DNA from 4 places in the Marinomonas sp. AWM4_232 genome. Region 2 is predicted to be linked to each of the others. Evidence: predicted binding sites of a transcription regulator. Region 2 holds the regulator's gene; each other region holds the start of a gene.
What was found. Region 2 encodes FNR, which switches genes on or off when oxygen is low (the NO sensors DNR and NnrR bind a similar motif). Its sites were predicted from a motif close to TTGATNTANATCAA; they were not measured.

Region 1 (7,403 bases), 3.6 Mb from region 2:
ACCGTAAGAACCGAAGTCAGTGTAGCCACCTTCCAGAGCAAAGAACTCACTAAAACGATAACCAATAAGGCCTTGCCATACATCATTGTTGTCATCAAAGTCATCGTCGCTATCAACTTTTAAATAGCCGTAGTTACCACCAATGTATAGGCCGCTTTCGTTCGTACTCCAATCTTCTGCGTGAGCTACTCCCGCAAACGATGAAAGGGCAATGGTACTCGCGATGATTGGCATAACTTTTTTCATTGTATTACTCCTTGTGACCAATTTGTAAGAACGAATTCAGTGTTGATCAGATTGATTAGGGAGTAAATGCGAGTAGTGCTAACTTCAATATTTTTGTGCGTTTTATTCTGTTTACGTGCTACAAGCTATCACAAAGCGTTACTTTTTGAGTTTTCTTGACAGACAGAAACGATAAAGCCTCAACCAAAGGTTGAGGCTTTTAAAAGGGGAGAGTTGATTGTTTTGCTGTTTAGAAAGTGTAACCAATGCTCGCCATTACAGAAACTGGGTCGATGTCTAGATCACCAACATCATTACCATTAATAGTAACGTCAGTATTGATATCCATGTACCAAATTGATGCGTTTACGAATAAGTTTTCGGAAATGTTGTAATCCAGACCTGCTTGGAAAGCGAGGCCAAAAGAGTCAGCTAATTCTAGTTTAGCACCGGAATCTAGCTTTTCTTCAAAGAACACTGTGTAGTTAAAACCAGCACCTAGATATGGACGTACATCACTGCTTGCAGTGCCAAAGTAGTATTGTCCCATCAGAGATGGTGGCAAATGAGACGTCTCACCAATGTCTGAGCCACCAGCTTCAATATCATGAGTAAAAGGTGTCGCAACTAGGAGTTCAACACCAATATTGTCGCTATACATATAAGTGCCAGTTAGACCTACTTGAAGGTTACTGTCAACATCAAGACCAATTCCAGTATGATCATCAGCATTTGGCATAACGTTTACCAAACCGCCACGAATAAACATATCGCCCGCTTCATGTGCCATGACTGGTGCACTGATTAAAGCAGCAGAAAGTAAGGCGAATTTAGTTACAGATTTCATATCCATGTCTCCTAGTGGGTGCAAATCAAATAAGATGTGCTCACCATACGCCTACACAAAAAAAAGAAATTGATCTAGGTTAGTTTTTGACGGATACGTGCGATGGTTTCATGGATTCTATTAATCTATGTCATGAAAAGGATATCGCTGTAGAGGTTTGCGCGTAAAAATGAGAAATTATGCGCGAATGGGGACCGCCAGCCACCATTCAGTGGCTGGCAGGTATTTATGCAAGTGCAGAACCACTATGGGCTTTGTCAGATGTTGCCGGTAAAAACTTTTGTAAGCGCAAAAATAAAGATCGATGCTTGAGAATAGATAGTAGCTCTTTTTCATTGATATGTTCATAAAGTGCATCAATAGAGTCACTGTGTTCGATTTGCCATGCAGCGCATACCTTATGTCTATCAAACTGTTTGTTTTCAAGCTCAGGGAGTTGAGCAAGGTGCCAATAGTAAAACTCTCTGTTATCGACATAGTCTTTTAGAGTATTAGAGCTGCTTGCGTGATGCTCGAGTCTCGAAATATGTTGCTCTAACAAGCTTACGATTTTGCTTGGCCTACGTTCCTCTGGACCTTTCAACAGCCCCAATCTAGCGAGCAAGTTACCTCGTTTAGAGCCACCACTTAACCAAGAAAGGGGAATTGAGAAAATCAATCCAAATGAAATAGGTAGCGACCAATAAAATAGTTGTGGGCTCAAAAAGTAGGCGCTGGCCGCAAGTAACATACCAAACAATGTATGGTAAATGTGCGCACGTGCTGCCTCAGGCCAGCGGTTCGCACCGTCATCTCGGGACTGCGGCTTCCAGCCACTGTCTCGACCTTTCAATACGTCTACTACAACTAAAAATTGTGAGAACATCAAAATAGGTGCGTAAAGGGCCGAAATGAGCACTTCCAGCAGTGTATCTATGGTCAGCATAATCGGCCCGCCAAACTGACGGCAAACACGCCAATGTAGCATCGCATTAACCCAGCCATAAAACTTAGGGGCTAATACTAACGCCATGGAGACAATGAATAACGAGCGTGCCTTTTCAAAGTCAAATACCGGCCAGGTTGGGAAAAGCGATAAATTGTTAAAATACTCAGGTCTGACAAAGTAGGCTTGCACCGCAAGAGCAAAACCGACGGCAATCAGTGCAAACCAAAAAACAGCACTGAAGTAGGAGAATATGCCCGTCATCAAGTGCATTCGAGAGACGAAGTGTAGGCCTTTAGCTGGAACAAATGCTTTGTGCTGCAAGTTACCCTGACACCAACGACGGTCGCGAACCATGACGTCAATAAGTGATGGCGGCGCCTCTTCATATGAGGCCTGTAAATCGGTATCAAAGCGAACGCCCCATCCAGCCCGGCGCAAGAGTGCGGCTTCTATAAAGTCGTGACTCATGACATGTCCGCCAAATGGTGCTTTACCAGGAAGGATGGGTAAACCACAAGCTTCAGCGAAGGCGCGAGTTCGGATAATGGCGTTATGGCCCCAGAAATTCGAAGCGTTACCGTGCCAAGTTGTTAATCCTGCGGCATAAATTGGTCCAAAACATTGATTGGCGAATTGCTGAATTCGGCTGTAGAGCGTATCGGCACGTATAATCGTTGGAAGTGTTTGGATTAAGCCTAAGGTAGGTTCTGCCGCCATACGACGAGCCATAGACATTAAGCACTCTGCACTCATCAAGCTATCCGCATCAAGTACAATCATGCACTCATATTCAGCGCCAAAACGGGTTACCCAGTCTGAAACATTCCCCGCTTTTCGCTCGGCATTATTAAAGCGGCGACGATAGTAAATAGGGCAACCAGTCTGATCATTATTGAGAATCGGATGAAAGGCTTGTTTTTCGCGAATACTATTTTCGGCTCTATTGGTATCGCTCAGAATGAAAAAGGCAAACTTACCTGGCGCATTCTCCAATAGGTCTTCCTGCATGGCTTCAATGCTAGCTCGAATCCGCATAGGATCTTCATTGTAAACTGGCAACAATATTGCGGTAACGCCGTCGGGTTCAGCTTCCAAGCGCTTTTTGCGAAAGGGTGACAACTTGAATAGCAAGCCGAGAGTCGCTTGACTAAAAGCGAACGATATCCAAGTGAAGTTGATACAGAAAAGCCCAAGAAACAACCACTGCAACCAAGTAATGTGGTTGGTGCTCAGTACCTCATACATCTCCTTCGCGCCGTAAGCAGAGAGTCCCACGGTAGAAAATAGTACTAATAATCTAGATAGTATGGTTGTGAAAAAAAAGCGCTGTTGCTGCTTTTTTGAGTCCTTTCTCTGCTCGTTGACCCCATGCCTTGGCATTTCGAGTACCGCGTCTTTGGGTAAAGCATAACCTGTTGAGTGTTTCATTTTATGATCCATCATTCTCCCGTCCATCGATATAACCATGTTTCCGCGAGTGGTTTATTGTCTTGTTTTAGCTGTAGTCTAATCTCAGCCGTGTCGGCTTCTGCTGGGTCAAAGGTGACAAAAGCTCGAACACCTTGCTGATAAGGGTTTGCAACCAATTTAGTGTCAACAATTTTGCCTTGACTGATGCTGGCATCTACTTGAAGGCTCTCAAGCGTTGATACGCTCAAATCTTCATAATCAATTACCAATTGGGGCTCAGATGAAGACTTGTTTACCGCACTGCGAACAATGTGCGGTTGTCCCGATAATACTGGCGTGTCATTAGTGAGTGTCAGGCGGTATGAATATTCAAAAGGTTGACCTTTTTTAAGGGGCGCTTCTGGTTGCCAGTAAGCAACGATATTGTCGTTACTTTCAGACTGAGAAGGAATTTCAACCAGCTCAATATGGCCTTTGCCCCAGTCATTCATTGGTTTCACCCAGATAGAGGGACGGCGCTGATAAAGGGCTTCTAAATCTTGATAGGCACTAAATTGGCGCTGGCGCTGAATCAAGCCAAACCCTTGTGGTGATTCATCCATAAACGCACTAATCTGTAGGTTGTCTGGGTTAGTCAATGGGCGCCATAGCATTTCCCCTTGTCCTGTTTGAATCTGTAGACCTTCTGAATTGTGTACTGCTGCACGGTGGTCAGCTGATGGGGAATCGTCCATCGTATTATTAAACAGGTACATAGATGTTAAAGGTGCTAAACCAACATGTGCTAAATCCTTTCTCGGGAACAGTGTGGATTCCACTTCGATTCGTGTTGGTGATCCGGGGAAGATACCAAATCGATAAGCGCCGGTAACACTTTCACTGTCAAGCAAAGCGTGCACAACAATCGCCTGCTGTGAGCTTGAAGGTCGCTCTATCCAAAAGTGGCGGAACATAGGGAATTCTTCCCCTTTGGGCTGTGCGACATCAACCGCGAGCCCTCTGGCTGAAACGCCATACTTTTGGCCTTTGGAAATGGCGCGAAAGTAACTGGCACCTTGAAAGACAATAAATTCATCCTTCTTATCATCGGTGTTGATGGGGTAGTGCAAACGTAATCCTGCGAATTTGCCCAGTTCCGCAATCAGCTTACCTATGTTTTCATTTGGAGTGACAAAGGAGTCGCTCGTGGCTTTGATGGGATAAGCACGTCCGCTTTCAACCGCATCAATTTCGACTAGATCTTGATATAGAAACCCCGGCGCGAATAGTTGAATAGAGAACTGTGTTGGAGCTTCTCCCCAGACGGCTTGGTTTTGCTGAAAATTAATTTGGCGATAGGTATCGGCGTCCAAGTTAATTAATTCCGGCGCTGCTTTCTGAGGCGCTTTCATCGGCTCTGCGGCAAGCGCTTTCGCTAAATCGATAACGGTTTGACGAGAGAAGCTGTAGCCAGCTTGCTCTGATGACGCTAAGTTTGAGGTCTGTTCCTTGTTTTCATTAGTGCTTGGCAAGCTTTCTTCTGCCCAAGATGCATTCGATAATGCTAAGCTCGCGATCACAGGTAATGTTAACGTTGAAAATTTCAGCATATAAGTTCGTTATTCGCTTATTAAAATAAATTTCTAGGGATTTTGGTAAGAGCCACTCATCTGACCATAGTCATTAATCATAATGATAAATTGGCTGGATAATGTGATTTTGGTGTCGGGAAATTGCAAAGAAAACGAAATGTGAGATAGTCGCATCCATAAAATGTAAAGACTGTATAATCGCTTGAATAATATAGGAAATATGACATCAAACATGGCGGATTATGCACTCAATGTTGCTGTTCTGCACCCTGTTTGTTGGATGTATTAGAGGTTCTTTTAGCTTGATTTGGAGAGAAAGATGGCGTTGTTGCTCGTAGGGTTAGTTCTGTTCATTGGCATTCATTCAATACGCTTGTTTGCACCTGAGTGGCGTCAATTTATGATTGAGCAACTGGGCAGTAAAAATTGGAAGCTTATGCATGCGGCAGTGGCGTTAATAGGCTTACTGACCACGATTATGGGGTACGGCTACGCACGATACAGTGCTGAGTGGCTTTGGTTTCCTCCTGTATGGACTCGCCATGTTGCAGCGTTACTGGTGTTGGTTGCATTTTTCTACATGATTGTAGCAGCCATGCCATACAGTAAAACGAAGTCTCGAATCGGCGTACCAATGGTCGTGGGCGTTAAGCTATGGGCTTTTGCGCACTTGATTAGCAATGGTACTACCGCTGATGTGGTCTTATTTGGTAGCTTCCTGGCGTGGGCGGTCACAAATTTCGTGATTTCTAAGCGCCGTATCAGAAGTGAGGAGGTGGTTTATCAAGCGCCTGATTTTAAGTTTGACCTGCTTGCCGTGGTGCTTAGCCTAATCGCTTACTATATTGTTGCTTTCCACTTACATGCATGGCTGATTGGTGTGGCACCGTTTGCCTAAAGGATGAAAGCAGGGTTGTTTTCAACAACCCTGCTTCGACCTGCGCAGCATATTAGCTTTTAAAGTAATGGATATTTTCGTTTAACTCTTTCGTTAAGTTAGCTAACTGGTTGGCCGTTTCAGCATTTTGTTGCGCGAACGTCACCATCTCGCGAGCCCCCTCATCAACTTCCGTTGTGTTCTGGCTAATTCCTTTTGTTACGCTGGTTTGTTCTTCTGTCGCGCTTGCAATTTGAGTGGCTCTATCACTGATGCTGGTAATGAGAAGTTTGATTTCATCAAAACTCATTCGAGCTGCATGAATGTCCGTCACACTTTTCTCGGCTTGCTCATGGCTTTTATGGATCTGGGTTACAGCATGCCCGCTGCTGCTCTGTAGGTTCTCAATCATTTTTTGAATTTCTTCAATCGAGCTATAGGTTCTCTGGCTCAACACTCGAACTTCATCTGCAACGACGGCAAAGCCTCGGCCTTGTTCGCCAGCGCGAGCCGCTTCAATTGCTGCATTCAGGGCCAATAGATTGGTTTGCTCCGCAATATCAGAAATCGTATTGAGAATGGAGTTAATATTTTCAGCGTCTTGGCTAACACGCTGAATAACTTCTGAAACCGCACCAACTTCCTGAGCTAGCTTTTGAATACTTTTCTGGCTAGTGTCAATTTGCGCCTGCCCTGATTCACTGGATGACACTGCATTGTCAGCATTGTGGGCAGTTTCGAGTGCATTGTCTGCGATCTCTTGAGTCGCTTGAGCCATTTCATGAACCGCTGTTGCCACCATAGTGATGCTGTCTTGTTGTGCTACAAGTCGACTGTGACTGTGATCAGAAGTTCTATTAATAGAGTCTGTTTGTTGGGCAATTTTATTTTCAATGGACTTAATATTGTTGATGGTCTTTTGCAGGCGTTCAACAAACTGGTTAAAAGCTGTTACTAGGGCTGCTACTTCGTCTTGGCTGTTGACCGAGATGCGTGCGGTTAAATCGCCTTCGCCATGTGCGATATCGTGTAGGCGAGAAGTGACTGTTCTTAAGTCTTTCAAAAGCCATTGTGACAGTTTGAAAATAAATAGCGATAAGACGAAAAGTAGTATCACAGTAAAAATCACAGCGGACGTTGTAAATTTGTGAATGGGGGCCATTAAGATGTTTCTATCCATGACCAAAACAAGGGTCCAATTTGCTTCACTAAGCTCTTGCAGATACGCAAATTTCGACATGCTGTTGACCTTTATTTCTTTAAACAACGGTCTATTTTTCGATTGATTTATATCATTTTGAGTCAGCTGATAGTCTTGTTCGGTCAGCTTTTTCTGAATCAGATTTTTGTTCTGGTGAGCAATAATATCACCCGAACTGCTAAGTAAAATCAGTTCTCCTTCACCTAATACTTTAAGTTCCAGGATTCGGTCCAGTAAATCATCTAAGAAGACTAAACCTCCAATGGCTCCGATGAATTCACCTTTGACATAAATAGGCTCAACAAATGTCATAGAAAGCTTTTTTGTAGATGCTGATACATAAG
Region 2 (7,403 bases):
TATTTATTCGCCTTCAAATGCACAAAGTGAAAATACAGAAATGTCTAGGTCCTGTATCTTAGCACTGCCACCTAAATCAGGAAGATCAATAATAGCTGCCACTTCTTTAATGTTAGCGCCTTGCTGTTTCAGGAGGCTCATTGCAGCAATTAGAGTACCGCCAGTGGCAATCAGATCGTCAAATAACAAAACTTGAGCGCCTTCTTGAACCGCATCTTCTTGAATTTCTAGCTCGGCACTGCCGTACTCTAAATCGTAGGACTGCGAAATCGTTTTACCTGGTAGCTTGCCTTTCTTGCGCACTAGCACAAGTGGTTTGCGCAGCTCGTACGCCAACACTGAAGCGATTAAAAAGCCTCGAGCATCAATACAAGCAATGTGAGTGATATCGCTATCAATGTAACGGTGTACATAAGCGTCAACCACCATACGCATCCCTTTCGGGTTGGTGAAAATAGGGGTGATATCGCGGAAGCTAATCCCTGGCTTTGGCCAATCTTCAACTGTGCGAATTAGAGACTTAAAGTAAAAGTCATCAAAAAGCATAGGTAAAACCTTAACTGAATGGTTAATTAAACATGCTCAATGGTAGCACATTCTGATGACGCACCGACAAGTTTCTCCATTTCGGTCATATCAATGATCGATATTTCCTTACCATCCACGTCAATTAAACCATTTTTCTGGAAACGTGTCATAACACGGCTTACCGTTTCTACAGCCAAGCCTAGGTAGTTACCGATTTCACCACGTGACATGGATAAACGGAATGCTGTCGCTGAGTAACCGCGCTTTTTGAAGCGGTGTGATAGGTTCAACAAGAACGACGCCACTTTTTCATCAGCGTTCTTTTTGCCAAGTAGCACCATCATTTGTTGATCATCACAGATCTTACGGCTCATTAAGCGGAATAATTGATGCTTCAGTGAAGGGATCTGTGAAGACAGTTGCTCTAGGTGTGAAAATGGGATTTCACAGACAGTGGTGGTTTCCAGCGCTTTGGCCGAAACAGGGTAGTGATTATCATCAATACCGCTAAGACCTACCAGCTCGCTAGGGCAGTAGAAGCCTGTGATTTGCTCCTCACCAGAGTTAGTGATGTTAAAAGTTTTTAGTGTGCCCGTACGTACAGCAAATACAGAATCAAATTCTTCACCTTGATGAAACAAAAGCTCACCTTTTTTCAGTGGTCGCTTACGCTCAATGATCTGATCGAGGCGGTTGACGTCTTCGTCAGCTAGAGCGATTGGTAAGCACAGGGCACTTAGACTGCAGTTTTGGCACTGCGAAGTCAGCTTGCTGCTGAAACGGTTATTAGAATTAGAAATTGCCATAAATACTCTCCCTGAGCTCGATCGGGTAATTAAATAACTTTTGAAAAACTGTTGTTGTTTGTTAGGTACTTATCAAATGCCATGCACACACAGCGCACTAGCAGCCTTCCAGCTTCCGTTACTTCAAGATGTATTTGATCATTTTTATTATAGACGTTTATAACGCCATCCTCCTCTAGCTCTTTTAAAGAAGCCAGCTCTTTCTCAAAATACTCTCGAAAATTAATACTAAACTTGTGTTCAATATCTCGACTGTTAAGCGAGTTATGACATAAAAGCTGCATGATTACTGCGTGTCTGATGCGATCATCTTGGTTACTAATATAGCCTTTCATAATAGCAAGTTGACCGTTTTCTATACAGTTTTGATAGAGTGATAAATCCGTATGGTTTTGAAAATACGCTTTGCCTACTTGGCTAATAGCAGAAACGCCAAACGCTAGTAGGTCGGTTTCTGCGTGGGTAGTGTACCCTTGAAAGTTACGCTGAAGGTGACCTTCTTGTTGTGCTTTTGTTAATGAGTCATTTGGTTTAGCGAAGTGGTCCATACCGATGTAGACGTAACCTGCGTCCGTCAGCGTGTCTATGCTGAGTTTCAGCAGCGCTAATTTATGCTCAGGTGAAGGTAGATCCTCATCCAAGATACGGCGTTGAGGTGCAAATCTTTGTGGTAAATGAGCATAGTTAAACACTGAGATTCGATCTGGCGACAAGGCAATGACTTTATCAAGGGTTTCTTTAAAACCTGACAGTGTTTGTTTTGGTAGTCCATAAATTAAGTCGAAATTAATAGAGTTAAAATCGAGATCTCTAACATCGTTTACCACACTTTCTACAAGCTCTAGAGGCTGTATGCGATGGATGGCTTTTTGCACATCAGCGTTAAAGTCCTGAATGCCAAGACTAACTCGATTAAAACCAAGCTTTCTTAGTACTTCTAGTTTATTGCGGTTTACTTCTCTTGGATCGATTTCAATACTAAAATCTTGTGAGCCATCAGTGACAAGGTTGAACAACTCGTGAACTTGAGAGAATAATGTTTCAAGGTTCTGTTCACTTAAAAAGGTAGGCGTACCACCACCGAAATGAAGCTGGGTGACAGGACGGCTTTGATCAATCATTAATGCGCGTAAGCGCATTTCTTCACCCAGTAATTCAACATACTCGGTTCCTTTGTCATATTGTTTGGTCACGATTTTGTTGCAAGCGCAGTAGTAACAAAGGTGCGCGCAAAATGGGACGTGAAAATATAGGCTCAATGGCGAGTGTGAGGGCTCTAGCATCTTACCGATCAATTCCATCTTGCTGACATCTGTCGAAAACTGAGGCGCAGTTGGATATGAAGTGTAGCGCGGCCCAGCAAGGTTGTATTTTTGGATAAGTTGGGAGTCCCAAAGCATAAAAGCGTGTCCTATTAAAAATTCTAATAGGAATTTTACTCTTATGCCTTTTTTACTTGCTGATATAGATCAAGAATTGGAGTTATCCGATTAAAGAAAGCATGCTTTTCACTAGAGGGATGCTGTAAGCCCCATAAAGGATGATGGAGATACCAAACATCCATTTGAGTTGATAGCGCTGCCATATGTCTTTTAATTGTTGGCTAAATAGGCCCGCCAGTAACATGCTTGGGAGAGTGCCTAAGATAAAACCTGTTATTGCCATCATGGAAAGTTTCACTGAGCCAAGGGATGTGGCCCACAGCACGGTAGAATAGACAAGCCCACAAGGTAGCCAGCCCCAGATAATACCGGCAAGTAAGGCTTGTTTGCTGGATCTTATAGGCAGCAAAGACTTTGCCGCGGGTTGAATGCTTTTCCATAGAAGTCGTCCTGCTTTTTCTGTAACAAGAATCAGTCTAGACGCGCCGCAGATATACAAGCCCATTAAGATCATGATGATGCCAGCCAATGTGCGAAGCGGTTGCATGGATTGGGTGTAGTAATCCGCAAGGCCATAGTACAAAGCACTACTTAGCAATAAGGTGAACGCTAAGTAAGACAGGCCTCTACCAACATTGTAAGCCACTAGCCATGAGTGCTTTATTTGCCCGCCAACTGAGAGTAGAGAAGCAAGGCCTCCGCACATACCTAAACAGTGTCCTGCACCCGCTAATCCTATGGCGATACCACTTAGGAAAATGGAAATCACTGCTTCGAGTCCGTTTCATCGTCATCAAACAGAATACGTTCGCCCTCTCGATTAAGGTCGTCAAACTGGTCACCTTTGACAGCCCATATAAAAATGAGGATAGCAATAACCACAAAGATGCCGGCTATAGGTATTAATAAAAAAAGGCTTTCCATAAAGGTGTTCCTAGAGTTTGTTTAGTCTGGAAGCGTTGACAACAACCATTAATGAGCTTAACGCCATGCCAATGGCGGCCATCCAAGGTGGAATAAGCCCGGCAATGGCCAGAGGTAAAAGCGTCGCATTGTAACCAGCTGCCCAGAATAAGTTTTGCTTAATGATCTTGCGACAGCGTTTTGCCCCGTTTAACGCCAGAGGAATTGTCTCAAGGTGGTCGCTCAGCAAGACGGCATCCGAGTGCAATTTGGCAAGGTCAGAACTAGCTCCCATAGCCAGCGAAGTGGTTGCTCCAGCAAGAGCTGGCACATCATTAAGGCCATCACCAACCATCACAATGTCTTTATGAGGTTGTTGTTTAATCCATTGCCATTTTTGATCAGGTAAACAATCCGTTTCATAGTCGTCAAACCAATCTCTTGGAAGAATACTCATTGCAGAGGTGGAGGTGTCACCTGTTAGAAGGCTTAAGCGTATCCCTTGGTCTCTCAAAGTACTAAGAACCGATTCGGCTTCAGGGCGCAGCGCATCACATAGAGAAACAACGGCTAGTAATTTCTCTGAATCAGCCAGATAAAGTGTCAGCTTGCCTAGTTCGGCGTATTGCTGTTGTTCAAATGAGACATCACTTTGAAGTATTAGTGCAGCGTTACCAAAGAAAAGCGTTTTACCGTCAATCTCCCCGGTCACACCTAGACTGGGAAGGTTTTGAAGGTGATCAACTTTACTAGGAGGAAAACTATGGAATGTTTGGGCGATCGGGTGCTTAGATTGGCTCTCTAATGCACTAATCCAACTTAATAGTAACTCCTCAGAATAGTGCTCTGATAAGTTGACGAACTTAACGATTGAGAACTTACCTTGGGTTAATGTTCCGGTTTTATCGAAGACTATTTGCTTTGTTTGTGCAAGTGACTCAATAACATGTCCACGAGTGACTAAAAAGCCCTGCTGCTTAAACGCATTGGTCATGGTGGTTAATGCGACAGGTGTGGCAAGAGATAGGGCGCAGGGACATGTGACAACTAAGACACTGACCATGATCCAATAAGCTTGTGCTTCGCCCATGAAAGACCAAAAAGCGTAGGTTAATGAAGCCGTGATCAAGACAGCGAGAACGAAATAATGCGCTACATTATCAGCAATCACCGCCACACGTGGTTTTTCGCTCAGTGCTCGCTCAGTAATGCGCGAAATGGTAGCGGCTTGGGTATTCTGTCCAATATTAGTGACTTCTAGCTCAATTTGTTGGTCAACATTAATAGTTTGCGCTCGTAGCAAATCCCCTTTGTGTTTGGCTACTGGTTGGTACTCACCGGTCAAGCTAGATTCATCAACATTAGTAAAGTCACTTAATAAAATGCCATCTACAGGAATGGTCTGTCCTGATTCAAGTTTGGCAATATCTCCGCTTGTTAGCTTATGTACTGGAATGACTTTCTCTGAGCCTTCACGTTTTACGATAACCGGTTCTAGATCAGTGTTGTGGCGACCTTTGTTTTGATTGGATCGTGCCAGTGTCTCGAGAAAGCGCCCCAGTAATAAGAAAAAGATAAACATCGTAGCTGAATCAAAATAGACATGTCCCGACTCGGTGTAAAACGCGATCACACTGGAACCATAAGATAGAAGAATCCCCAATGATACGGGCAGATCCATAGTGAAATGACGGTTTTTGAGATCTCGAAGTGCCCCTTTATAAAAGGGGAGGCCGGCGTATATGACGACAGGTGTTGCGAACAGGAAGCTGATCCAGCGGAGTAATTGGCGGTGGCTATCTTCCATGCCTTGCATGTCACCTGCATACATTGCAATGGCACTCATCATCGCTTGCATCATGCCGACACCAGCGACTCCCAGTCTTATAATGGCTTTTTTCCGTTCGGCCTTGTGTATCTGATCTTGTTCGCCTGGTCGATGTGGATGCGCGCTGTAACCAATTTGTTGGAGGCTCTGCGAAAGAACTTGAACAGTGGTTTTGTTTGGGTCCCAAACTAGTGTCGCCAATGCATCGCTGGCATTCACGTGAATGCTAATGACACCACATTGATTGGATAAATGGCGCTCAATTAACCAGGCACATGCAGAGCAGGTAATGCCTGAGATGGAAAGTTGGATGGTATGCTGTTGCGCTTCTTGATAAACGTATTCGTTGTAAAGGTCGTCATCGTTTAATAGGTCAAACAGTGCAGAAGTATCTGAGGATGAGCGTTTCGCAGAGTTTGTGTCTCTGCGCTCATAATACATAGATAGGTCTGCGCCACATATGTGCTCAGCAATGGCTTGGCATCCATAACAACAAAACTCGCGGCGTTGGTCTTGTAGTGTACTCGCGATGTCTAGCCCTGTGGGGATAGGATCCCCACAGTGAAAACAAACATTACTCATAAGTTGAAATTCAAATGGTCATGAATGTTGCTGTTGATACGGCCGCTAAGCTGCCAGCCATTTTTAGACTCTAAATAAACGTTCCAAATCCCAGATAAGGGTTTCTCAAGTTGTGCTCGATACTCATCATTTTGGATTTTTTGGAATGTTACACTAAAGTCTTTGGCTGACACTGCCGCGTGTGCGAACAAAGCCGTCAGTTCATCTGCCGTGGCATTTTCTGTGCTCAGTAAAAGCTCACCAGTCAAGTCGTCCATGCGAAGATGGGCTTTGATTCCCATTGTTTTAGCTGCCTCGCGCTGGGTAATCACTTGGTTAATTGCTAAACCTTCTTTGTAATAGTCGTCTTTCACAAGATCACTAGAGGAGTGAAGGGCGGCATAGACTTGTACAACGGCAACTAATACGGAAGAAAGCGGTACACTGATAATAAACCAAGGCCAAAACTGCTTATACCAAACCGGAGCAACGGTAGAAGACATACAAGTTCTCCAATACTTAAAATGAGATAAGCGGTGATATTATCACCGCTTATCATTAATTATTTTGATACAGGACCAATAAAACGGCTTTCGGTGACTTTTTCTACTGGATAATTTGGGTCCAATGACTCCACTTTAAAGAAAATCGTGTTGCGTTGTTCTTCCAGTGCAGTAGGAGGGACCTGAATAGAGAAAGGTACAGAGCGTACTTCACCAGCATTGGCAGTCACAGTCTTCCGGCCAATCATCGTCATGTTGTCCAATCCGCTTACGGAAATTTCAAAGCGGTGTGAAGCTTGGTCCATATTAATGACCTTCACCGTATAGATGTTCTCGATCATGCCGCTAGGTGTCTCGTTGAAAAGCCTATTTCGGTCTCGAATTACATCTAATCCCAGTGCTTCACGGTCACTGGCAAAAAACATGAATGCCGAAATAACAACCACCATACACATGGCATAACCAATGGCCTTAGGGCGCATGATATGTGACGTTTCACCTTCTAAACGCCGCTCAGTGGTGTAGCTGACCAAACCACGTTCATACCCCATCTTGTCCATTATCGAATCACAAGCATCAACACATAATGCGCATCCTATACATTGGTACTGCAATCCATCACGAATATCTATCCCAGCAGGGCAGACATGGACACAAAGGTTACAATCTATGCAATCACCTAAACCTTGAGCTTTATGGTCAGCAGAACGTTTTCTAGGTCCACGTGCTTCACCGCGGTTGTAGTCATAGGAAATGACCATGGTATCAGGGTCAAACATCACGGCTTGGAAGCGCGCGTAAGGGCACATGTAGGTACACACTTGCTCCCTCATCCAGCCAGCAAAAAGGTAGGTGGCGCCTGTAAAAAAGGCTACCCAAAAATATGCCCAAA
Region 3 (7,403 bases), 630 kb from region 2:
TCAGGTGCGCAAGGTGAATACGCAGGTCTAATCGCGATCGACAAATACCACAAATCTCGTGGCGACGATCAGCGTGATATCTGTCTAATCCCAAGCTCTGCACACGGTACTAACCCAGCGTCTGCAGCCCTTGCCGGTATGAAAGTTGTTATCATTAAATGTGACGAGAACGGCAACATCGACATTACTGATTTGAAAGAAAAAGCAGAGAAACATGCTGAAAACCTAAGCTGTATCATGGCGACTTACCCATCAACTCACGGTGTGTTCGAAGAACAAATCCGCGAAGTATGTGACATCGTGCATGACAACGGCGGCCAGGTTTACATCGACGGCGCAAACTTGAACGCATTGGTAGGTATCGCGCCTCCAGGTAGCTTCGGTGGTGACGTATCGCACTTGAACCTACACAAAACATTCTGTATCCCACACGGTGGTGGCGGTCCAGGCATGGGGCCTATCGGTGTTAAATCACATCTAGCGCCATTCCTACCAGGCCACGCAGTATCACCTGTTGTTCAAAACGAAACTCAACACGGTGCAATATCGGCAGCACCTTACGGTTCAGCTAGCATCCTAGTCATCACTTGGATGTACATTAAGATGATGGGCGACCGTGGTCTACGTGATGCTACATTCCACGCGATCCTTAACGCGAACTACATCGCGAAACGTCTCGGTGAGCACTACCCTGTTCTTTACACTGGTAAGAACGGCACCGTAGCGCACGAATGTATTATCGACATTCGTCCGATCAAAGCAGAGTCTGGCATTTCTGAAGAAGACATCGCTAAGCGTCTAATGGACTTCGGTTTCCACGCGCCAACTATGTCATTCCCAGTTGCTGGCACACTTATGATCGAGCCTACTGAGTCTGAAAGCCGCGAAGAACTTGACCGTTTCTGTGACGCCATGATCCAGATCCGTAACGAAATCGCGAAAGTACAAGCAGGCGAATGGCCCCTAGAAGACAACCCGCTAGTTAACGCTCCGCACACAGCAGCGTCTTTACTAAACGGTGACTGGACACATGCTTACACACGTGAAGAAGCGGCTTATCCACTACCATGGATTGCAGCTCGTAAGTACTGGCCACCAGTGGGTCGTATCGATAACGTTTACGGCGACCGTAACTTGTTCTGTGAGTGTCTGCCAGTAGAAAGCTACCAAGACTAATCAAAGAACCGCTTTAAATTGAAAACTAAGAGCATTTCATGAGTCAAATGTTCTTAGTTTACCCTCCCCCTAATCCATATCTTTCAATTTTTTTAATCAAGCCTTGTCTTGATAACCCAAGAAGCTTGGCGGATTGGGTTTTGTTGTGACCTGTTGTGTCTAATGCTTTTCGGATCAGCTTGATTTCTAGCTCCTGAACTTGCTCATCAAGCGAATGAGTAAACGCTACTGGCTTTTCTTCAGAGGTTAAGATTGGCGAGTGACTTTGAGGCGCTACATCGTAATTTAGCAATTGAATTTCGGTTAAGGTAATTTGGCCTGCCACGGCGATCGCTGCTACGCTCTCAAGAGTATTTTTCAGCTCTCTTACGTTTCCTTGCCATGGACGTTGCCGGAACCATTGAAGCGCTTCATTTGAAAGATAGTACTTTCTACTTTGATGTGTTTCTAATGCAGCAATAAAGTGTTGCAATAAAACGGGGATGTCCTCTTGACGCATATGAAGTGCTTGCGTTTCGATGTTAACGCCTTTGATTCGATAATACAGATCTTCACGAAAGTCACCACTTGCTATGAGCTGAGCCAAATCAGCATTCGTTGCTGAAACAATCCTAACGTCGATGGACTCTAGCTCTCGCGCACCCACAGGAAAATAGCTTCCCTCCTGTAAAACCCTCAGCAATTTAACTTGCATTGGCACTGGCATTTCACCAATTTCATCGAGAAATAAAGTACCACCATCCGCAAGCTTTAGAAGGCCAACTTTATCTTTGTCTGCTCCAGTGAAAGCGCCTTTAACATGACCAAATAGCTCACTTTCTAACAGTTCAGCTGGGATAGCACCACAGTGTACTGAAACAAATGGCTTTTTTGCCCGAGGACTCATATCGTGTAGTGCTCTCGAAATAACCTCTTTACCTGTTCCAGAAGGCCCCGTCACTAGTACTCTAACGTCTGTCGGAGCAATACGTTCTATCAAAGAACGAACACGCTGCGCACTGTCAGAAATACCAATGTACTTTTCTGAACCTAACTTTGGAGAAGTTTCTTGTAAACGCTCTACTTCGCGCTCAAGCCGTGTCTTTGCTAATGCCCGCTTCACCACAACGGCTAACATTTCGGGATCTATGGGTTTGGCGATAAAGTCCCATGCACCTTGAGAAATCGCTTGCAATGACAGCTCACGTTCGGCATGTCCGGTAATAATGATCACTGGGCAACCACCAAATTCTGGCATGGTCTGCAGGGTTTTCTGAGGATCAAAGTATGGGGGTAAGGAAAGGTCTAGCAATACTAAATCTGGCTGTCCTTGGCTTTTTTTCGCTTCTAAAGCTTCATCTGTAGAGCCCACCGTCTTAACTCTAAACCCTTGTTGACGCAACCAACTTCCTGCCAACTCGCGAAAAGCCGGTTCATCATCGACCAATAAGATGTAGCCATAATCAGACATCTTTGGATTCTCCTTTGGTTTGTACTGTGGGGTTGAGAGGCAATCGGATTTCAAAGGTAACGGGCCAATTTAGATCATTACGATGACAAATTTGCCCATGATGAGCATCAAGGATGCGCCGCACAATGGCCAGTCCCAGTCCGCTACCTCCTTGTCTTTTGCTGACAAATGGGCGGAATAATTCCTCTTGTCCAATACAGGGATCTAAGGACGGACCATTATTATGGATACGACAAATTAACTCTGAACGTTCTTTTTGTGCTTCGATACAGATCGAGCCATCACCCTGATTGCGCACGAAAGCCAAAGCATTATCAATGAGATTAATAAACACTTGCTGTAAGCGGTGCGGATCAGCATTCACTTCGAGCTGCTCTTCAATTTGTAAGGTGATCAGAACGTTATCTGTGTTCAAAGAGCTCAGGACACTCCCCAACAAAGGCTCTATAAACACAGGCTGATATTGGAGTGTAAGTTTGCCTGAATACACCAGCATATCGCTCACTAAACGATCGGCACGGGTTAACTGCTCTTGGATATGACGGCGTGTATCAACAGGTGAATTGTACGACGCCATTGAGATAATATTTAAAGGGTTACGTAGCTCATGTGCCATGGCAGCTGAAAGACTACCTAGCTCGACTAGATGTTGTTCATCTAAACGTTTTCGTTCTGTTTCTGCTAACGCGAGAGATCGTTCAAGTGCAGCACATTGCGTCGCAAATAAAGAGCTAAAGACGTCCAAAGTCAGTCGCATACCAGGGCTAATATCGTTGGTGTGTACTGGTTGTGCGAACCAACCATTCAATTCTTTCTGTACGACAATATGAAGCTCTTCTGGCACATCCGCAGGCTCAAGGCAAATTGGTACGGGCTGTCTAAGGTGTTGTGCCAGTTGCTGTTCACCCAGTAATGTTAATGCTTGCCATGATCCTGCCTGATTCAACTCCCTATTCCAATTATCTAAGATGCGCTCATTCAGCACAGCGCCAGGGAATACTAAACGTTCACTGAAACGTTTTAACCATGGGTACACCATCGCTGCTGTTAATAAAACCACCAATGAATAAAGCCATAACTGCCATATTGGCACCGTCGCCAAAGCCTGTAAGCCAATGGGGCCTGAAAAAGCCCCCAGTACCGCAATCACACACAGTACAACAAGCATCATCGCTAATGCTAATAAAGCCCGATTCGCGAAACGGTTTACATCCAAAATCTGATAGCGCACCACACCATACACCAGCAGTAATAAATAACTGGGGAGTAACAACATTGGGTAAGGGAAAACATTAATACCAAACGATGGAAACACGAAGCTCGTTGCCAGTAGCAACCCCCATGCCGCGACACCAAACATGGCTAAGATGGAACGTTTTTTATTGCCAGAATGCTGCTGCCAACCAAGCAACAACACCCCATGACCAAGGACACCTATTAATACGGTATATGCTAGATTCACTGCGCCGTGGGCATTAAACACAAAGAATGGCCGTCCATCCATTAATGGCACCGTGTCGCCAGCTTCGGCCCAAATACTGCAAATCACAATAAAGATACTGATTGCATAGATCCAAGGCATGATGTGTATCAATCTAGTCAACCACGGTTGTTTCTCAGTACCTTCATTGACAAACAATAATGCAAAATGCAGAAAAAAAGTTGGCATTAACGGGTTAGCAAGAACCAAGACCATGCCCAGTGTTTCTTGGTTATGCAGCAACGCCAAATGACCTGAACACCACAATGCCATCATCACTGCAAAGCCCGCTAAAGCTCGCAAGTCTGGTTGATGACGAGCACGCCACAACAGCCATGCGGCAACCAAAACGCCACAGACGCTGGTTATCCAAATAGATATCTCAAACGCAATCGATAAGGTCAAAACGTAAACCTCGTTGACAGTGTAAACTTTGGATAAATCGTAAACTTTGTTTACGACTAGTTCAAACAAATAATTTTATTCAATAATTTCAACAACTTAAATCAAACATTTTATTGGCACAATCAATGCTAAAGATCAATCAACATGATTTAACTCAATACAGTCCTCGAGGTAACACCTATGCACTACAGTCAGCTTTTAATTGACGCCTTTGTTTTAGTTAGCATCATCAGTCTTGCCATCACCCCACTTGCATTACGCCGCTTTGCTTCTAAAGCGTAGGATTTTCTTATGGAACTCGATACCGCTTTACTCTCTCGCTTACAGTTCGCGTTTACTGTTAGCTTTCATATCATCTTCCCTAGCATCACCATCGGCTTAGCCACCTTGATTGCCATTTGGGAAGGTCTATGGCTAAAAACCCATGATCCTCGTTATCTACAATTGGCCAAGTTCTGGATCAAACCCTTTGCCATCACCTTTGGTATGGGTGTGGTTTCAGGGATTGTCCTATCCTATGAATTTGGCACCAATTTCTCGAAGTTCTCAGACATTGTTGGTCCTGTGCTAGGTCCATTAATGGCTTATGAGGTGTTAACTGCCTTTTTCTTAGAAGCAGGCTTCTTAGGCGTCATGCTATTTGGTTGGCAGCGTGTAGGACGCAAACTACATTTCTTTTCAACGGTAGTCGTTGCGATAGGTACATGGATTTCAGCCTTTTGGATCATCGTCGCAAACTCTTGGATGCAAACACCCCAAGGCCATATCATCGTTGACGGTCAATTTCATGTTGAAGATTGGTTCGAAGTGATTTTTAACCCTTCTATGCCGTATCGTCTTTCTCATATGTTATTGGCATCTTTCATCACTGCAACATTTGTAGTGGCTGGTGTCTGTGCGTATTACTTACTTAAAAAGCAACACACCGAGTTCGCCAAAAAAGGCTTATCCATGACCATGTGGATTGCGCTCGTTCTCACACCACTGCAAGCGTTGGTGGGAGACCATCACGGTTTAAACGTCAAAGAGCATCAACCAACTAAACTTGCCGCAATGGAAGGTATTTGGCCTGCAAAAGAAGAACATGTTCCGCTATTACTGTTTGCGATGCCTAATATGGAAACCGAATCCAATGACTATGAACTGGGTATCCCAAGCTTAGGCAGCCTGATCTTGACCCATACTTTCGATGGCGCTGTACAAGGCTTAAAAGCTGTTCCGCCCGAAGATCGGCCGAACGTACCGTTGGTTTTCTGGTCATTCCGGGTGATGGTTGGATTAGGGTTTGGCATGATTGGCTTGGCTGTACTTGCGCTATGGCTCCGTAAGCGCGGTAGTTTGTTCAGTAATAAACCATTCCTAACCGCGTTGACCTTATTTACCCCTTCAGGTGTCATTTCCGTACTAGCGGGTTGGTATGTGGTCGAGGTTGGCCGCCAACCTTGGTTAGTGTACAACCTGGTTCGTACCAGTGAAGTCGTATCACCACTGCCTGCTGAGCGCGTACTGTTTACTTTGATCGGCTTTGTGGTGATCTATACCTTGCTGTTGGGCGTCTATCTTTACTTCATGCGTAAGCTGATCAAAAAAGGCCCGCCGTCAATGGCGCATCTTGAAGAACAATTAATTGGCATGAAAGCACCGGGTTATGCATTAGCTTGGGTGAAAAACCTCAAACATGAAGAGGGAGTAAAATAATGGATTTAGTTCTTTTCTATTTCTTGATCCTTGGCTTTGCTGTCTTGATGTATGTGTTATTGGATGGCTTTGATTTAGGCGTGGGTATTCTCTACCCATGGTTTGACCAAACAGGTGAGCGTGACCACCTGATGCGTTCCATCTCACATGTTTGGGATGGTAACGAGACATGGCTGGTATTTGGCGGTGTCGTTCTATTCGCTGCCTTTCCAGCCGCTTATGCGGGTATTTTATCAACATTCTACTTACCAATTATATTAATGTTGTTTGCCCTTATATTTCGTGGCGTCGCGTTTGAATACCGTTTTAAAGCTGACCGCTCTCGCCCCTATTGGGACTTTGCATTTAGCGCGGGCTCTGCCACCGCAGCTTTTTGCCAAGGCTTAATCTTAGGATCAATCGTTCAAGGTGTTAATGCTAATCATATTCAACTCGACAGTTGGTATTGGTTATCTCCATTCGCCATTTTGACTGGATTCAGCGTCATGGCAGGCTATGCCTTACTTGGTGCAAGCTATCTGTATATGAAAAGTCGTGGTCGTATTCAGCAGCATGCAGCGCACTTAGCAAAACGACTTCTTCTAGGCGTAATGGTGGCCATGTTGATCGTTAGCTTATGGACTGTCCTCTCTTCAGATGATATTCGTGAGCGCTGGTTTGCAGGTGGTAACTTTTTATACTTAAGTCCATTGCCATTACTGTCCGCTCTGTTTGCCGTGTTAGCTTGGAAAGGTCTCAGCGATACGATCCATGAAATCCGACCATTTTGGTATGTTGCCGGTATATTTACCTTAGGTTTTGCTGGTTTGGTTGTCAGCCTATTTCCCTACTTGATACCGAACCAATTGACGATCTGGGACGCCGCTGCACCTGACTCAAGCCTTAAATTCCTTGTTGTCGGCATCGTGATTTTTATCCCACTAATCCTTGCTTATACTTTGTGGGGATACCGTGTTTTTGCCGGTAAGGTTGAAGATTATCAGGAGGGCTATTAATGAAAGCCTCTATGAAAAATGTAAAGTCTTGGCAGTGGTTCACACTCCTCTATGTCTCAGGTCTGATTAGCCTTAGCATAATTGCTTACGGCTTACGATTTCTGATAAACAGTGTTGGATAATTTGGATGCCAAACCAAGCCTCATAGACAAAGGCTTGGTTTGGCGATCAAATCATTAAAAGGCATCCGAGATGATAA
Region 4 (7,403 bases), 1.0 Mb from region 2:
GACGGAGCTTAACGCTTCGTTAGCTTGCAACTCTCGTAGAGCGGGAGAATCCAGTAAAACCGCACCATTAGGAAGTCTAAATAAGGCATCTTGCTTGACTGAAAAGTGCGTTGTATCCGCTTCAACATCGATTAGGCTTCGTACTAAGCGAGACTTGCCTGACCCCGGAGCCCCCAAAATGGCAACGGTCTTGCCCTTTTTAAAGAAACCTTTTAAAGCTTCTAGAGGTTCGTCAGATTTAGTGTTTACCGTCTCAATCATCAGCAGAGGATTTAATTGCTGAACTTGATCGCGTTTTTCTTCTACGCTGTCGCAAAGGTCTGCTTTGGTAAGGACCACAATGGCGTCTGCTTCCGCATCGTGAACTAGTTCTAAGTAACGTTTGATTAAGTCCAAATTAAATGACTCATCAAGAGCGCTGACAATTAAAACTGTGTCGATATTGGAAGCAATTAGATGTTGATCTTGATTGAAAAGCGCACTTCGGTCTAATTTTCGAACGAACTGGCTAGCCGCATCGACCACCACCCAATCCCCAATGGTCATGTTAGGCTGTGAGGTGTGTTTGGATAAAGAGATCAAGCCGTTTTCTGAAAGCAGAGCGTACTGTGAGGGTTCTACTTGGCAAACACGTGCAATTTTGTGCAATTCTAGGTCATCCAATGACAACTGTTGCTGGAAGTAGGTTTGCCATCCTAGTTCAAACAAAGAGATAGATGCATCCATTAAGATAACTCCAGGTGCATAAACACCAACAAACGAGATAAAGAATAGCCACTAGAATGCAAAAGTAGCCGTTCCTGTGAACAATTGACTATGGTTAAAGAGTACCCAATAACAGCAAGTCAATCATATTCGAGAGTAGCACAGTGTTTAACCAGTACAAATGTCTTTTTTGAGTTTTATGATTTTTCATAATGTGTAAGTTCGTGCATTAAAATAGGCATATTCTGTGCTTTGATTTACGGGTATTGTCGTTATCGATAAGGTAAGTCGTTACGGATATAAATAATGATGCCTATGAGCATTTTCTAGGGAGTCATAAGTATGTTGCTACACACAAATGTCTATCTGTTACTTGGCTTAGTTTTTCTCTTTTTAAGTATCAGTACGGCTGATGTCTATTTTCGAAGTGCTTGGGTGTGGGCTGCGGCTTCATTTTTTGCAGTCAGTCTTGCTTACCTGTTGAATAAACCTACCATTTTTCGCAAACGTGCAAATGGCACCATTCCAATAGCGATTCGTTGGCTACTGTGGCCTTTTCTTTGGATGACACAATGCTATAACGCGGTTGCCCGTCGACGTGACAAGGTGCCTGCAATCCAAGAAGTGGAGTCAGGGTTATTTTTAGCACGTCGCTTATTTCCCTCGGACATACACACACTTCGCTATCATGACATCGGTGCAGTATTAGATGTCACGGCGGAATTTGACTCCCTAAATTGGACCCTATTAGGGGAAGAGATTGATTACTTAAATGTCCCCATTTTAGATCATTCGACTCCCACTGAAGCCCAAGTAGAGCGAGCACTGAATTGGATTCATACCCACCGAAAAGATGGTCGTAGCGTGATCGTGCATTGTGCGTTGGGTAGAGGTCGCTCAGTGTTTATGATGGCGGCTTATTTGCTTAGCCAACACCCTGATAAAACGCCCGCCAGTGTTCTAAAGCAGATCAAAGCCGTAAGGAAAAGTGTCCATTTAAATAGAAAGCAACTGCATGAACTGACAACATTGCATCATAAGCAGGCCTTAAAGGTAAAAAATAGCGCTTGGCTGATTGCAAATCCGGTTGCTGGAACACGCCAATGGGAACACAGCAAAGAGCAGATTCTTGAGTTATTAAGTCCTTACTATGATCTAAATATTAAGACCACGTCAGAGGAGCGGAATGGTAGCTTTTGGGCCAAACAAGCGGTTGCAGCAAAGCCTGACCTAATCATTGCCTGTGGTGGCGATGGAACCGTGGCGGAAGTAGCGCAAGAGTTAGTGAATACACAAATTAAGCTGGGGATTATTCCTCTTGGAACAGCGAACGCTTTGAGTTATGCGCTGTGTGGGATTGGTGTCAAATTAAATCCGATTCAAACTGCTTGTATGGCGTTAATTGAAGGGGTTGAACGTCGTATTGATACAGCCAAATGTAATGACGAGGTGATGCTCATGCTTTGTGGTGTTGGCTTTGAGCAACAAATGATTGTCAAAGCCGATAGGACCAAGAAAAATACCAGTGGCCAATTGGCTTACCTGCAAGGTCTCTCTGAGGCAATTACTGCGAATGAGTCTACGACTTATCAAGTTTGTATTAATGATCATGAAACCATTGAAATTAATACGCCGAGTTTGACGATCGCCAATGCTGCGCCAGTGACTACATTGCTTGCACAGGGTAAAGGTGCGCCAGATATCTCTGATGGTGTGATGGATCTGACCTGGCTGTCCCCAGATAGAGCCCAATTACTGAATTTATTGGAACTGGTAGGGCACGGCCTAACAAATCGACTTGAGGATCATGTCTATGAAGGGGTCAATCATACCACTGCGTATCGTGTGTCTTTGAAGTCCAGTAGTACGATGGAATATGTTTTGGATGGCGAGAATCGTAGCGCTGATCAAATTACGATAGAGATGATTCCAAAATCTTTATCGGTTATGGTTCCGATGAAGCATGAAAGTGTTGGAAGTCAGATAGGAGAGCACTTAAATAAGCACTCCCCATAGCTGGAGAAATTAACCTTCAAGTCGAATTTTTAATGTTCCAGTAACTTGACCTGAGTTATCTGATGTTGGAGCATCAAACTCCAGCTCGTATTTATTGCGAGTTGGAGCAAAGGTGCCAATCAATTTTTGGTTAATTATGATCTGATAGGATTCAGTGAAAGTAATACTTAGCGGCTCAGACATCGCATTCTCTACCAGAAAGTTTTCTGTCAGCTTGATGATACGAGACTCTCCACGAACCCAGTTACCGACTAGTGATGGTGCTTTAAACGCTCTATCTTTTGTCACCTCAACAGAAGACAAATGGAGTTGCAACACATCTCCTTTACTCGGATGTTCCCTGCGTTGATTAACGCGTTTATCAAGTGCCACAATTTGAGATGTTAAGTCACTTGTATAACTCTTTAACTCTTCTACTTTACTAGCCAGAAGAGCTGAGTCATTTATAGAGGGAACCGATAGCTCTTTTGGGCTAATGGTTCGACCTAAACGCTGCTCAAGTTCCTCGATATTTTGTTGCGCTAACAGTTGAAGATTTTTATATTGAGTTAATAGCTCTTCATCCGTCGCTTTGTTTATGTGCTCTGACTCTTTAACATCCGATGTTTGTTTTTCTGGTGTGGCATCGTGTGGTGCAGCTGGTTCCTCTATCTGTGTATCTACAGAAACTGGTTCACTAACAGGTACGCTACTGGGCGTCGAAGTTGTAGGTAAGGAACACGCTGACAATAACAAAGGGAAAAGAACAAAACTGGTGCGTAAGATCCTCATACTCAAAAAAATTCCTAAAATGAAAAAATATGCGCCAAGTATGCGGTAATGGGGCTGCGATGTCGAGTGAAGGAGTCGTAAACACATCAAGGGAAATCAACATCCCTTGATGTACTAGAGCTCTTTCATTATCTGGTGTTCCAAGCAATACAATCTTCTAGTGTTACTCCTTTGCCGCCAAAGATATCTAATGCACTGCCAATGGTTAAATCCACCTCACCATTAGACAATTCATGAACTCTTTTAAGGTCGTTCAAAGATCTTGCACCACCAGCATAAGTGACGTCTATAGGGCAGCCTTGACCTAACAAAGCTACTAACTTCTCATCAATGCCAGCTTGCAGGCCTTCAACGTCTGCCGCATGAATCAAGAATTCGTCACAGTGATTGGCAAGCTCAATTAAGTTTTCCAAATTGACTTCAGTTGAGGTCACTGTTTGCCAGCGATCTGTGGCAATAAACCAACTGTCACCCACTTGACGGCAGCTTAAATCAAGCACCAAACGATCGGTTCCTGTTTCACGCTTAATTTTGTCTAAGCGGTCCCAAGAGAACTCACCGTCTTGAAAAAGATAAGATGTCACGATGACGTGGGATGCGCCTGCTTTTAGATATTCAGCGGCATTTTTTACGGTCACGCCACCGCCGTATTGGAGGCCGTCTGGATAAGCTCGTAATGCACTTAATGCTTCCAATTTGTTTTGCTTGTCTTTGCCTAGTGCAATAACGTGGCCACCGGTGAGGCCATGTTCACGATATAGGGTGGCGTAATAGGCTGCATCATAGTCGCTAATGAAGTTTTCTTTTGCGCCAGTATCATTCAAGCTCCCGCCTACAATTTGCTTAACTTTACCCTGATGTAGGTCGATGCATGGACGAAATAGTGTCACTGAAGGCTCCAGTATCCAATCAAAAAGGACAGTGATTGTAACGAACTTGTCAAAAGATGCGAAGCAAGATTATGAAACCTGTGTCTGCTGTTACAATACATTGCTTACAAATAACCTCTCTAGGGAAACTTATGTCGCTGAAAATCTCCAATACTGTTGAAATTCCTGATCATGAAATTGAGATGACGGCGATACGTGCACAAGGGGCTGGCGGTCAAAATGTTAACAAAGTCTCCAGTGCCATACATCTACGCTTCGACATTTTACAGTCATCTTTGCCTGACCGTATCAAAGAACCATTACTTGATTTAAAAGATGGCCGCATTTCAAAAGATGGGGTTCTTATCATTAAAGCGCAGCAGTTTCGCACCCAAGAAGCGAATCGTGAAGATGCCTTAAATCGTTTGCAAAGCTTAATTCTTGAGGCCATTCGCCCACAAAAAATGCGCCGTCCAACTAAGCCAACCAAAAGCTCGCAGAGAAAACGCCTAGATAACAAAAAAGCACGAGGTGCTATCAAAAGTCAGCGACAGGCAAAGTGGTGAGCCAAGGCTTTATTATTAACAACTGATATAAGAAACATCTCCTTATTTCAAATTAATATAAGCTTATTGCTTTTTGTGTTGACTGTTTTGGTTAATGAGATTCTAATGTAGCATTCTGCGATACACTGGGTGGCGTTGTTGGCTAGGTGTTGAAAAAACTTCTTGTAAAGAATGTGTAAGCTGCTTTAAGTGAACTCATAAGTGACATTTATTGATCTAACGCAATGACCCATAAGCGCAGTTAATAAATAATTCAAATGTATGCTAACCATACATTCATTGAATGACTTGGCATTAGTTGGCGACCAAAAGAAATAAGAGCATTGAAGTGCCTAGGAAGCGCCGCCGTTTTCTTACGTTAGACATGGGTTAAGATCATGATTAATGAAGCAGTTGTAGAGCTTTCGCGATTACAGTTTGCGCTCACAGCCATGTACCACTTTTTGTTTGTACCTCTGACTTTAGGCCTCTCTTTCCTTCTCGCGATTATGGAGTCTGTGTACGTCATTACTGGCAAACAGGTGTACAAAGACATGGTGCGCTTTTGGGGTAAGTTGTTCGGGATTAACTTCGCCCTAGGTGTTACAACCGGTTTGACTATGGAGTTCCAGTTCGGAACAAACTGGTCTTACTACTCGCATTACGTAGGCGATATCTTTGGTGCGCCATTGGCGATCGAAGGTTTGATGGCCTTCTTCCTAGAATCAACATTGGTTGGTTTGTTCTTCTTCGGTTGGGATCGTTTAAGCAAAGTGAAGCACCTAATGGTGACTTGGCTGGTTGCACTAGGATCTAACTTATCTGCATTGTGGATCTTGATTGCCAACGGTTGGATGCAAAACCCAGTCGGCTCTGAGTTTAATTACCAAACCATGCGTATGGAGTTGGTGGACTTCGGTGCTTTGTTATTTAACCCAGTGGCGCAGGTGAAATTTGTACACACTGTTTCAGCGGGTTATGTAACCGGTGCGATCTTCGTACTTGTGATCTCTAGCTACTACTTACTTAAAAACCGTGATCTAGCCTTTGCGCGTCGTTCTTTCGCCATCGCTTCAGCGTTCGGTTTAGCCGCTACTTTAAGCGTTATCATCCTAGGTGACGAGTCAGGTTACGAGCTAGGTGAAGTACAGCGAGTTAAACTGGCTGCGGTTGAAGCGGAATGGGAAACTCATGAGCCACCAGCACCGTTTACCGTGATCGGCTTCCCGAATCAGGAACTTGAAGAAACAGAATATGCCTTGCGCATCCCTGGCTTGATGGGCTTGATTGCTACACGTTCTCTAGACGAAGAAGTGGTAGGTATCAAAGAGCTAAAAGAATATCACCGTCAGCGTATCATTAACGGTATTTACGCTAATCAGTTACTAGCTGAACTACGTGCTGGTAACGAAGACCCGTTGCTTAGAGAGAACTTTGATAAAGTGAAAGATGACTTAGGCTACGGTCTATTGGTGACCGCTTTCACTGAAGATCTTGATAACGTCACACCAGAGCAATTAGATATGGCGGTCGATTACTCTATTCCTAAAGTGGCGCCGTTATTCTGGTCGTTCCGCATCATGGTGGCAGCTGGTTTCCTAATGTTGGTCACTTTTGCAGTGGCTTTCTACCAAAATGCTCGTCGCCGTATTGGTCAGAACCGTCTATTCCTCAAAGCCATTATGTTCACGCTACCGCTACCATGGATTGCCTGTGAAACCGGTTGGTTTGTAGCGGAATACGGTCGTCAGCCTTGGGCCATTGGTGAAGTGCTGCCTGTTCACGTGGCGGTGTCGAATCTGACAACAGGTCAAATTTGGTTGTCACTAGGTCTTATGACTGCTTTGTACACTGTGTTCTTAATTGCAGAAATGTACTTGATGATCCGCTTTGCGAAACAAGGTCCTTCAAGTCTGCACACTGGTCGCTATGCGCTAGAGAAAGAAACAGACCAGCTTAAAGCGCAGGAGGTTTAAGATGGATTATGAAATGTTAAAAGTCATCTGGTGGGTATTGGTTGGCGTATTGCTGATCGGTTTTGCCATCACCGACGGCTTTGATATGGGGGTTGGTTCGCTTTTGAACGTTATTTCAAAAGACGATTCAGAGCGCCGTATTATGATTAACTCGATTGCCCCTCACTGGGACGGTAACCAAGTATGGTTTATCACAGCGGGTGGTGCTTTGTTCGCGGCTTGGCCTGTGGTGTACGCGACTTCGTTCTCAGGTTTTTACATGGCGATGATTTTAACCTTGGCGGCTTTGTTCTTCCGTCCAATTGGTTTCGATTACCGTTCTAAACTTGAAGGCACTAAGTGGCGTAAAAACTGGGACTGGGGCATTGGCTTTGGTTCGGCTGTTCCGCCAATCATCTTTGGTGTGGCGTTTGGTAACCTACTACAAGGCGTACCATTCCAGTTTGATGAATACCTACGTGTAACTTACACAGGCTCATTCTTCGCACTGCTTAACCCATTTGCGATTCTATGTGGTTTAG

Region 1: the regulator FNR is predicted to act here: its motif matches at 1,193-1,206, upstream of ACXAC1_RS01845 (OmpW/AlkL family protein).
Region 3: the regulator FNR is predicted to act here: its motif matches at 4,656-4,669, upstream of ACXAC1_RS15915 (cytochrome ubiquinol oxidase subunit I).
Region 4: the regulator FNR is predicted to act here: its motif matches at 5,139-5,152, upstream of ACXAC1_RS13970 (cytochrome ubiquinol oxidase subunit I).

What each region holds. Positions count from the first base shown of each region.
Region 1 covers NZ_JBSWTA010000001.1:385,920-393,322, reverse strand. The annotation lists gene ACXAC1_RS01850 (porin family protein) at 1-246, opposite strand, end outside; gene ACXAC1_RS01845 (OmpW/AlkL family protein) at 476-1,072, opposite strand; gene mdoH (glucans biosynthesis glucosyltransferase MdoH) at 1,299-3,428, opposite strand; gene ACXAC1_RS01835 (glucan biosynthesis protein G) at 3,440-4,999, opposite strand; gene ACXAC1_RS01830 (NnrU family protein) at 5,301-5,879, shown strand; gene ACXAC1_RS01825 (methyl-accepting chemotaxis protein) at 5,932-7,403, opposite strand, start outside.
Region 2 covers NZ_JBSWTA010000001.1:3,979,839-3,987,241, reverse strand. The annotation lists gene ACXAC1_RS18890 (adenine phosphoribosyltransferase) at 4-546, opposite strand; gene fnr (fumarate/nitrate reduction transcriptional regulator Fnr) at 573-1,334, opposite strand; gene hemN (oxygen-independent coproporphyrinogen III oxidase) at 1,364-2,734, opposite strand; gene ACXAC1_RS18875 (sulfite exporter TauE/SafE family protein) at 2,817-3,485, opposite strand; gene ccoS (cbb3-type cytochrome oxidase assembly protein CcoS) at 3,482-3,640, opposite strand; gene ACXAC1_RS18865 (heavy metal translocating P-type ATPase) at 3,651-6,029, opposite strand; gene ACXAC1_RS18860 (FixH family protein) at 6,026-6,511, opposite strand; gene ccoG (cytochrome c oxidase accessory protein CcoG) at 6,571-7,403, opposite strand, start outside.
Region 3 covers NZ_JBSWTA010000001.1:3,351,305-3,358,707, reverse strand. The annotation lists gene gcvP (aminomethyl-transferring glycine dehydrogenase) at 1-1,176, shown strand, start outside; gene ACXAC1_RS15925 (sigma-54-dependent transcriptional regulator) at 1,235-2,626, opposite strand; gene ACXAC1_RS15920 (ATP-binding protein) at 2,619-4,511, opposite strand; gene ACXAC1_RS15915 (cytochrome ubiquinol oxidase subunit I) at 4,803-6,209, shown strand; gene cydB (cytochrome d ubiquinol oxidase subunit II) at 6,209-7,204, shown strand; gene hemG (menaquinone-dependent protoporphyrinogen IX dehydrogenase) at 7,397-7,403, shown strand, end outside.
Region 4 covers NZ_JBSWTA010000001.1:2,939,967-2,947,369, forward strand. The annotation lists gene rsgA (GTPase RsgA) at 1-726, opposite strand, end outside; gene ACXAC1_RS13950 (diacylglycerol kinase family protein) at 1,048-2,721, shown strand; gene ACXAC1_RS13955 (hypothetical protein) at 2,731-3,498, opposite strand; gene hisA (phosphoribosylformimino-5-aminoimidazole carboxamide ribotide isomerase) at 3,621-4,382, opposite strand; gene arfB (alternative ribosome rescue aminoacyl-tRNA hydrolase ArfB) at 4,514-4,927, shown strand; gene ACXAC1_RS13970 (cytochrome ubiquinol oxidase subunit I) at 5,305-6,882, shown strand; gene cydB (cytochrome d ubiquinol oxidase subunit II) at 6,884-7,403, shown strand, end outside.